DNA from 2 places in the Streptomyces sp. TLI_053 genome. Region 2 is predicted to be linked to the other one. Evidence: riboswitches for the same ligand, from Rfam matches in the RefSeq annotation. Region 2 holds a riboswitch; the other holds the start of a gene.

Region 1 (3,391 bases), 1.9 Mb from region 2:
AGCGTGTGGTAGACCTCGACGCCCCAGCGGACGGCCTCGGAGAAGGACTCCGCGCCGATCGGAGCGATCATGAACTCCTGGATGTCGACGTTGGAGTCCGCGTGCGAGCCGCCGTTGAGGATGTTCATCATCGGGACCGGCAGGACGTGCGCGTTCGGGCCGCCCAGGTAGCGGAACAGGGGCAGGTCGCTGGCCTCGGAGGCGGCGTGCGCGACGGCCAGCGAGACGCCCAGGATGGCGTTGGCGCCGAGCGAGGACTTGTCCGGGGTGGCGTCCAGGTCGAGCATGGCCTGGTCGATCAGGCGCTGCTCGGTGGCGTCGTAGCCGACCAGCTCCGGGCCGATCTGCTCGATGACGGCCAGGACGGCCTTCTCCACGCCCTTGCCGAAGTAGCGGTTCTTGTCGCCGTCGCGGAGCTCCAGGGCCTCGAAGGCACCGGTGGAGGCGCCCGACGGGACAGCGGCACGGCCGGTGCTGCCGTCGTCGAGGCCGACCTCGACCTCGACCGTGGGGTTGCCGCGCGAGTCGAGAATCTCACGGGCTACGACGACATCGATGGACGGCACGAGGCATCTCCTAGCGGAAGCAGGTGCGGCTGACAGTGGGGTGCCGTCGGCCGGACGATTGCGGAGTCGTTACGACCAGAGCCTAACCGCACCGGCTGTCCGGGCCACGTCGACCTCGGCCACGTCTCAGCTTGTGGCCGTGCTACCCACCGGTAGTTCACCTGGTTGCCCGGCCTCGGACGTCCCGGGGCGGACGAAGCGGATGGAACGGGCGGGAGCCCGCGCGCCGGTCCACCCGCCCGCCCGCCTGTCCGGTGACGGGCGGACGGGCGGGCGGCGCGACGGACGGACGTGCGGCGCGACGGACGGACGGGCGGACAGCGGCGCGACGGACGAACGGGCGGACAGCGGCGCGACGGACGGTGGGCGCGCTCCGGAGCGTCAGCCGAGGGTGAGGACCTGGCCGGGGATGATCAGGTCCGGGTCGCCGCCGACGGTGCCGCGGTTGCCGTCGTACAGGGCCTGCCAGCCGCCCTGCACGCCCTGCGTGGTGGCGATCCCGGCGAGCGTGTCGCCGGAGCGGACGGTGTAGCCCTGGCCGGCCTGCGGCTGCTGGACCTTCGGGGCCTGCTGGACCTGCGGGGCCGCCGGAGTCTGCTGCGGCGCGTACTGCGGGGCCTGCGACTTGGGCGCGGCGTGCTTCGGTGCGGCCTTCGGGACCTGCTTCTCGGCCTCGGCCTGCTGGGCCTGCGACTTGGGCGCGGCGTGCTTCGGCCCGGCCTTCGGGGCCTGCTGCTCGACAGCGGCCAGCGGGGCCTGCGCCTTCGGCGCCTGCTGCGGCTGGGCCTGCGGCTTCGGGGCGGCCGGGGCGGCCGGCGCGGCGTCCGCCGAGGCGTCGACCGCCGCCGGGGCGCCGCCCTTGCTCAGGCCGGCCTTCTTGGAGCAGACCGGCCAGGCGCCGGGGCCCTGCGAGGCCAGCACCTTCTCGGCGACGGTGATCTGCGCCGCCTTCGAGGCCTGGTTCGCCTGCGGCGCGTAGGAGGTGCCGCCGAACGCCTTCCAGGTGCTGGAGGTGAACTGCAGGCCGCCGTAGAAGCCGTTGCCGGTGTTGATGCTCCAGTTGCCCCCGCTCTCGCACTGGGCGACCGCGTCCCAGGTCGAGGCCGGGGCGGCAGAGGCGCCGGTGGCGCTGAGGATCGGCAGTGCCAGTCCGACACCGGCGACACCGGCGACGGCGATGGCCTTCTCGGTCTGGGTGCGGCGACGGTGACGGCCGGTTCCGACGAACAGCATGGGGAAGTCCCTCTCCGCACGCCTGCGAGGTGAGCTGTCGGGTTCGGACCGGGAGGTGGCCCGGCCGCACGGAGGCGGCTTCACCCCAAGCCGTGGGAGACGGCGCAAGACCTGGTTCCCCCGCCCCTGCCCAGGGTTCTGGTCGGTTTCCGGTGACGCGGCGGGCAGGACTCGGCGTTCCGCGCACGGGACCCGCTTCCGCGGGCTCCCCGGAGAGTAGACAGATCTTCAGAGCAATCACAAGCTCATATCGCCGCTATCACACGGAAATCACGTCACGTGATGGATTGCCCACCAACCGAGGATGTATGTCCGGGTTGATGGGGATTCACACCCTCCGGGGGCGGCGCGTCGAGCGGCCGCGCCGGCGTGTCGTGAGCCCCCCTCAGTGAACTGCCGAGGGGTCGGCGGAGGTTGCCCCCGATGTCGCCCCCGGCGTGAATTCCACCGGAAGTTCACGAAGTCCGCGCATGATCAGACCACCGCGCCAGCGCAGTTCCTCCGGGTCCGCGGCGAGCCGGAGGTCCGGCAGCCGGGACAGCAGGGTGGTCAGCGCGGCCCGCCCCTCCAGGCGTGCCAGCGGGGCGCCGATGCAGTAGTGGATGCCGTGCCCGAAGCCCAGGTGCGGGTTGTCCGCCCGGGCCAGGTCGAGGGTGTTCTCGTCCGCGAACCGCGCCGGGTCCCGGTCCGCCGCGGCGAGCACCACCAGCACCGGGTCGCCGACCGGGATCCCCACCCCGCCGATGGTCAGCGGACTCGTCGCGAACCGCCAGGTGGCCAGCTCCACCGGGCCGTCGTAGCGCAGGAGTTCCTCGATCCCGGTCTCCAGCAGCGCGCTCTCGCCGCGCCCGATCGACTCCTGGAGCAGCGACCGCTGCCCCGGGTTGCGCAGCAGCGCGTAGACGCCGTTGCCGATCAGGTTCACCGTCGTCTCGAAGCCCGCGAAGAGCAGGATGAAGGCCATCGCCGCGGCCTCGTTCTCGGTGAGGTGCTCACCGTGGTCGCTGGCCCGGATCAGCCCCGAGATCAGGTCGTCCCCGAGGTCCGCGCGCTTGCGGTGGATCAGCTCCGCGAGGTAGGCCCGCATCCGCTTCACCGCCCGCCCCACGCCGCCGCGTTGGCCGCCGCCGTGCCGGATCATCATCCCGGCCCAGTCCCGGAAGTCGTCCTGGTCCTCGGCCGGCACGCCGAGCAGGTCGCAGATCGCGTAGATGGGGAGCGGGAAGGCGAACTCGTGGATGAGGTCGGCGGATCCGCGCGCCGCGAAGCCGTCGATCAGCCGGTCCGTCAGCTGCTGCACCCGGGGCTCGAAGGCGGCCACCCGGCGCGGGGTGAAGGCCTTGGACACCAGACGGCGCAGCCGGGTGTGGTCCGGCGGGTCGATGTTCAGGAGGTGCGTCATCAGGTCGGCCTGGCGCTCGCCCGGGATGCCGACCCGGCCGGTGCGGTGCGCCTGCTCGCTGTGGTGCGCCGGGTTCTTGGAGAGCCGGCTGTCCGCGAGCGCCTGACGGGCGTCCGCGTACCGGGTGACCAACCAGGCCTCCACCCCGCTGGGCAGCGTGGTCCGGTGCACCGGCTCGTGCTCGCGCAGC
Region 2 (3,391 bases):
CTACTGCGCGCTCAAGCTGGCGATGCGCCACCCCGACGTCTACCCGACCGCCGTCTCGCTCTCCGGCTACTACCAGGCGGCCGACGACCCGAGCACCGGCGACCTCTACAACGGCAGCGAACAGCGCCGCAACGAGGCCGACCTGATGTGGCGTCTCAAGAACCTGCCGCAGCCCGCGATCTCCGTGCTGCTGGCCGGCACCCGGGAGGGCGACGGCAACTACCGGCGCGAGACCGAGGCGTTCGTGGCCGCCACCCGCAGCCCGATGAAGGTCTCCTACAGCATGCTGGAGACCGGCGGCCACAACTTCGAGACCTGGAGCAAGCTGCTCCCGTCCTCACTGGAGTGGATCTCCCAGCGCCTGACCGTCCCGGCCGCGAGCCCGTCGGCCTGACCGACGCGGCGGCGGGGCCGTCGGCCCGACCGGCACGGCCGGGTGTCCGCGCGGGCGCAGGCGCTCAGACCACCTGCTCCAGGGTGCCGGTGTGCAGCTCGCCGACCCGGCCGCCCTCGCCCTCGTACGTCCAGAACGCGCGGACCGTCATCCGGGCCAGATCCATCACGTGGCTCACGGTGATGCCGCTCACCTCGGTCCAGCTGACGAAGTAGACCTGCGGGCCGACCTCGGCGACGTGCAGGGAGACGTCCTCCCACTGGCCCGCCGATTCGCCGAGGCCCTCCCAGCGCAGCCGCTTGCCGTCGGCCGAGTAGGCGTTGCGGAAGGCCGCGCCGTTGTCGACCCGGAACAGGAAGGTACGGCCGGCGAAGGCGGGCAGGGACGCGGTCATGGTGGGGCGGGTCTCCTCGTCTCTGGACGTGCTGTCGTGGTGCTCGCTGCGCCCCGGACGGTTCCGGACGCGGATGGATCTCCAACCTATCCGACCACCCCGCCTCCGTGGCGCACTTTCCCCGTCGGACCCGCCACCACGGCCACCCGGAATCGCCACCACGGCCACCCGGAATCGCCACCACGGCCACCCGGAACCACCGTCCGGGGGCCCGGCGCGGCGGTGTGAGCTGCGCGACAACCACCCCCGGAATGTTGTCCGTGCGCGGACGGCCTGCCTAGCCTGCAGGAGCTTCCGCCGCAGCGGAGCCCCGCCGTCGGGACGCCGAGTCCCGTCCACCCGCCGGCCGGCAGTCGAGCACCACAGCGGACGGGAGCGGGGGACCCAGGTCAGTGCCCGGCCGCGCGCCGATCGTGCGTGTGCGTCGAGGCTAGGGGTGAAGCCGCTCTCCGGACGGCCGGGCAACCTCAGCGCCCGAACCCGACAGCTCACCTCGTAGGCGTCGCAGAGGACCACTGCCATGCCCACTGCCTCCCCGCAGCCCCCTCGGCCTGCCCGGAACCCGGGCCTCCTCGCCCGCCGTCCGGCCGCCCGCCACGCCCGTCCCTCCCACCGGGGCCGCACCGCGGCCCTCGCCGCCACCGGGGCGCTCGCCGTCACCGGTGCCGGACTGCTCGGCCTCCCCGCCGTGACCGGCGCCCAGGCCGCCGCCCTGCCGACCGTCACCCAGGACAAGCTGGTCCCGGCCACGATGGTCGCCGGCAAGGCGACGGCCGCCTCGCTCACGCTGCACTCCTCGTCCTGCTTCACCGCGAAGACCGTCGGCGTCGGCGTGCGCGACGCGGCCGGGCGCAACCTCGACTTCCCCGGCAACCGGAGCAACGTCCAGGTCTGTCCCGCCGGTCTGTCGATCACCACCGGTACCCGGACGCTGGCGGCCGGCACCTACACCCAGTTCGGCTTCTGGCAGGACAGCACCGGTGCCTGGCACAACCTGCCCTCCCGCCAGCTCGTCGTCTCGGCCGGCACCCCGACGCCGACCCCGACGCCGACCCCCACTCCGACCCCCACCCCGACCCCGACGCCCACCACCCCCGGCACGGGCGCCCCGGTCGCGGGCAAGAAGCTGACCTGGTCCGACGACTTCGACAGCCTCGCCCTCGGCTCCCGCTGGACCGCCGACCGGAGCAGCTCCTACCACTACGGCGACCACAACCCGAACGACAACAAGCTCGACTGGCTGAACAAGAACAACGTCGCCGTCTCCGGCGGCGTCGCCACCTTCACCGCCAGGCCGGGCAGCCACACGCTGGAGAACGGCAAGCAGGCCTGGGACACCGGGCTGCTCACCACCGAGTACTCCGGCGAGGGCTTCAAGGTGAAGACCGGGGACTACATCGAGACCCGGGTCAAGCTCCCGGCCGGCACCGGTGCCTGGCCGGCGCTGTGGACGTGGAACAGCACCAGCGGCACCCACGGGGAGATCGACTCCTTCGAGTACCACAGCGACAACCCGAACCTGCTGGAGCTGACCAACCACATCAACCCGGGCCACCTGTACTACACCGACGCCAAGGCGATCGCCAAGGACGGCTGGGTCACCATCGGCACCCACTACGGCGCCGCCTCGGTCGACTGGTACGTCAACGGCACCAAGGTGTTCTCCGACGGCAAGGGCGTCGGCGCCGGCTGGACGGCGTACCCGATCCTCAACCTGTCCCTGAGCGCGGGGAACTACCACCCCGCGCCCTCGGGCACCACGCCGATCACCTTCGCGGCGGACTACGTCCGGGTGTACCGGTAACAACGCCCACCGCTCCGGGGCCGACGGTCAGGCGATCGGCCTCGGAGCGGTGGTCTCGACGACGTCGATCGTGAACGGCTGCCGGTTGTTCGCCTCGTTCCGGTCGTCGTCGCCGCGCACCGCGACGTAGCCGCCCGCCAGCTCGCCGAGCGGGACGTCGGCGGAGAGCCGGAGCGGGATCAGCGCCGTCGCGCTGCGGAACTTCGGCAGTCCGGCCGGGAAGGTGCAGCGCACCCGGTGGCCGTTCTGGAACTCGTAGCAGTTCTCCGGGAAGAACGGCCCCTCGGCCGTGACCCCCTCGGGCAGGGTGACCACCACGGTGAACGGCGAGGCGGTCCGGTCCGGGCCGAGGTTGCCGACGAAGGCGTGCAGGGTGGTGGTGCCGCCGGGCGCGGCCGGGTCCGGGTCGATCCGGACGACGTAGAGGTCGGAGTCCGAGCGCTTGGCCGCGGCCGGGTCGGCGTTGGCGCCCGGCTCCGCGGCGCCGGGGTCACCGGCCCCCGGCGCCGGGGCGCTCGTCCCGGGCGCGGGCGCCTTGTCGTCCGGCGGACAGACCGCGCCGGCCTGTCCGGCGGCCAGCACCGCCACCGTGCACCCCGTCGCCAACGACCTGCCGAGAAGCCTTCGAACGGAACCGCTGCGGGTCATCGCCGCTCACCCTGCCCTTCGTGTCCGGCGGGCCCGCGCCGTCGCGGGCCGCGTCCGGACCAGCGTCGCCGACCGGTCCGCCGAGGCCGGACGACCCGCTCCCGGACGGCTCGAAGGGGCCCTCGAACGGGTGAACCTCCGGGCGTGTCGC

The links. Region 2 has a riboswitch for cyclic di-AMP ahead of BLU95_RS43240 (glycoside hydrolase family 16 protein). Riboswitches for the same ligand answer to the same signal wherever they lie in the genome.
Region 1: linked by a shared signal. The riboswitch ahead of BLU95_RS16960 (transglycosylase family protein) and the one ahead of BLU95_RS43240 (glycoside hydrolase family 16 protein) in region 2 are both predicted to bind cyclic di-AMP.

The regions. Positions count from the first base shown of each region.
Region 1 covers NZ_LT629775.1:4,247,116-4,250,506, forward strand. The annotation lists gene eno (phosphopyruvate hydratase) at 1-566, opposite strand, end outside; gene BLU95_RS16960 (transglycosylase family protein) at 948-1,799, opposite strand; cyclic di-AMP (ydaO/yuaA leader) riboswitch at 1,805-1,953, opposite strand; gene BLU95_RS16965 (cytochrome P450 family protein) at 2,185-3,391, opposite strand, start outside.
Region 2 covers NZ_LT629775.1:2,364,726-2,368,116, reverse strand. The annotation lists gene BLU95_RS09330 (alpha/beta hydrolase) at 1-394, shown strand, start outside; gene BLU95_RS09325 (phenolic acid decarboxylase) at 459-788, opposite strand; cyclic di-AMP (ydaO/yuaA leader) riboswitch at 1,184-1,305, shown strand; gene BLU95_RS43240 (glycoside hydrolase family 16 protein) at 1,309-2,592, shown strand; gene BLU95_RS09315 (hypothetical protein) at 2,620-3,240, opposite strand.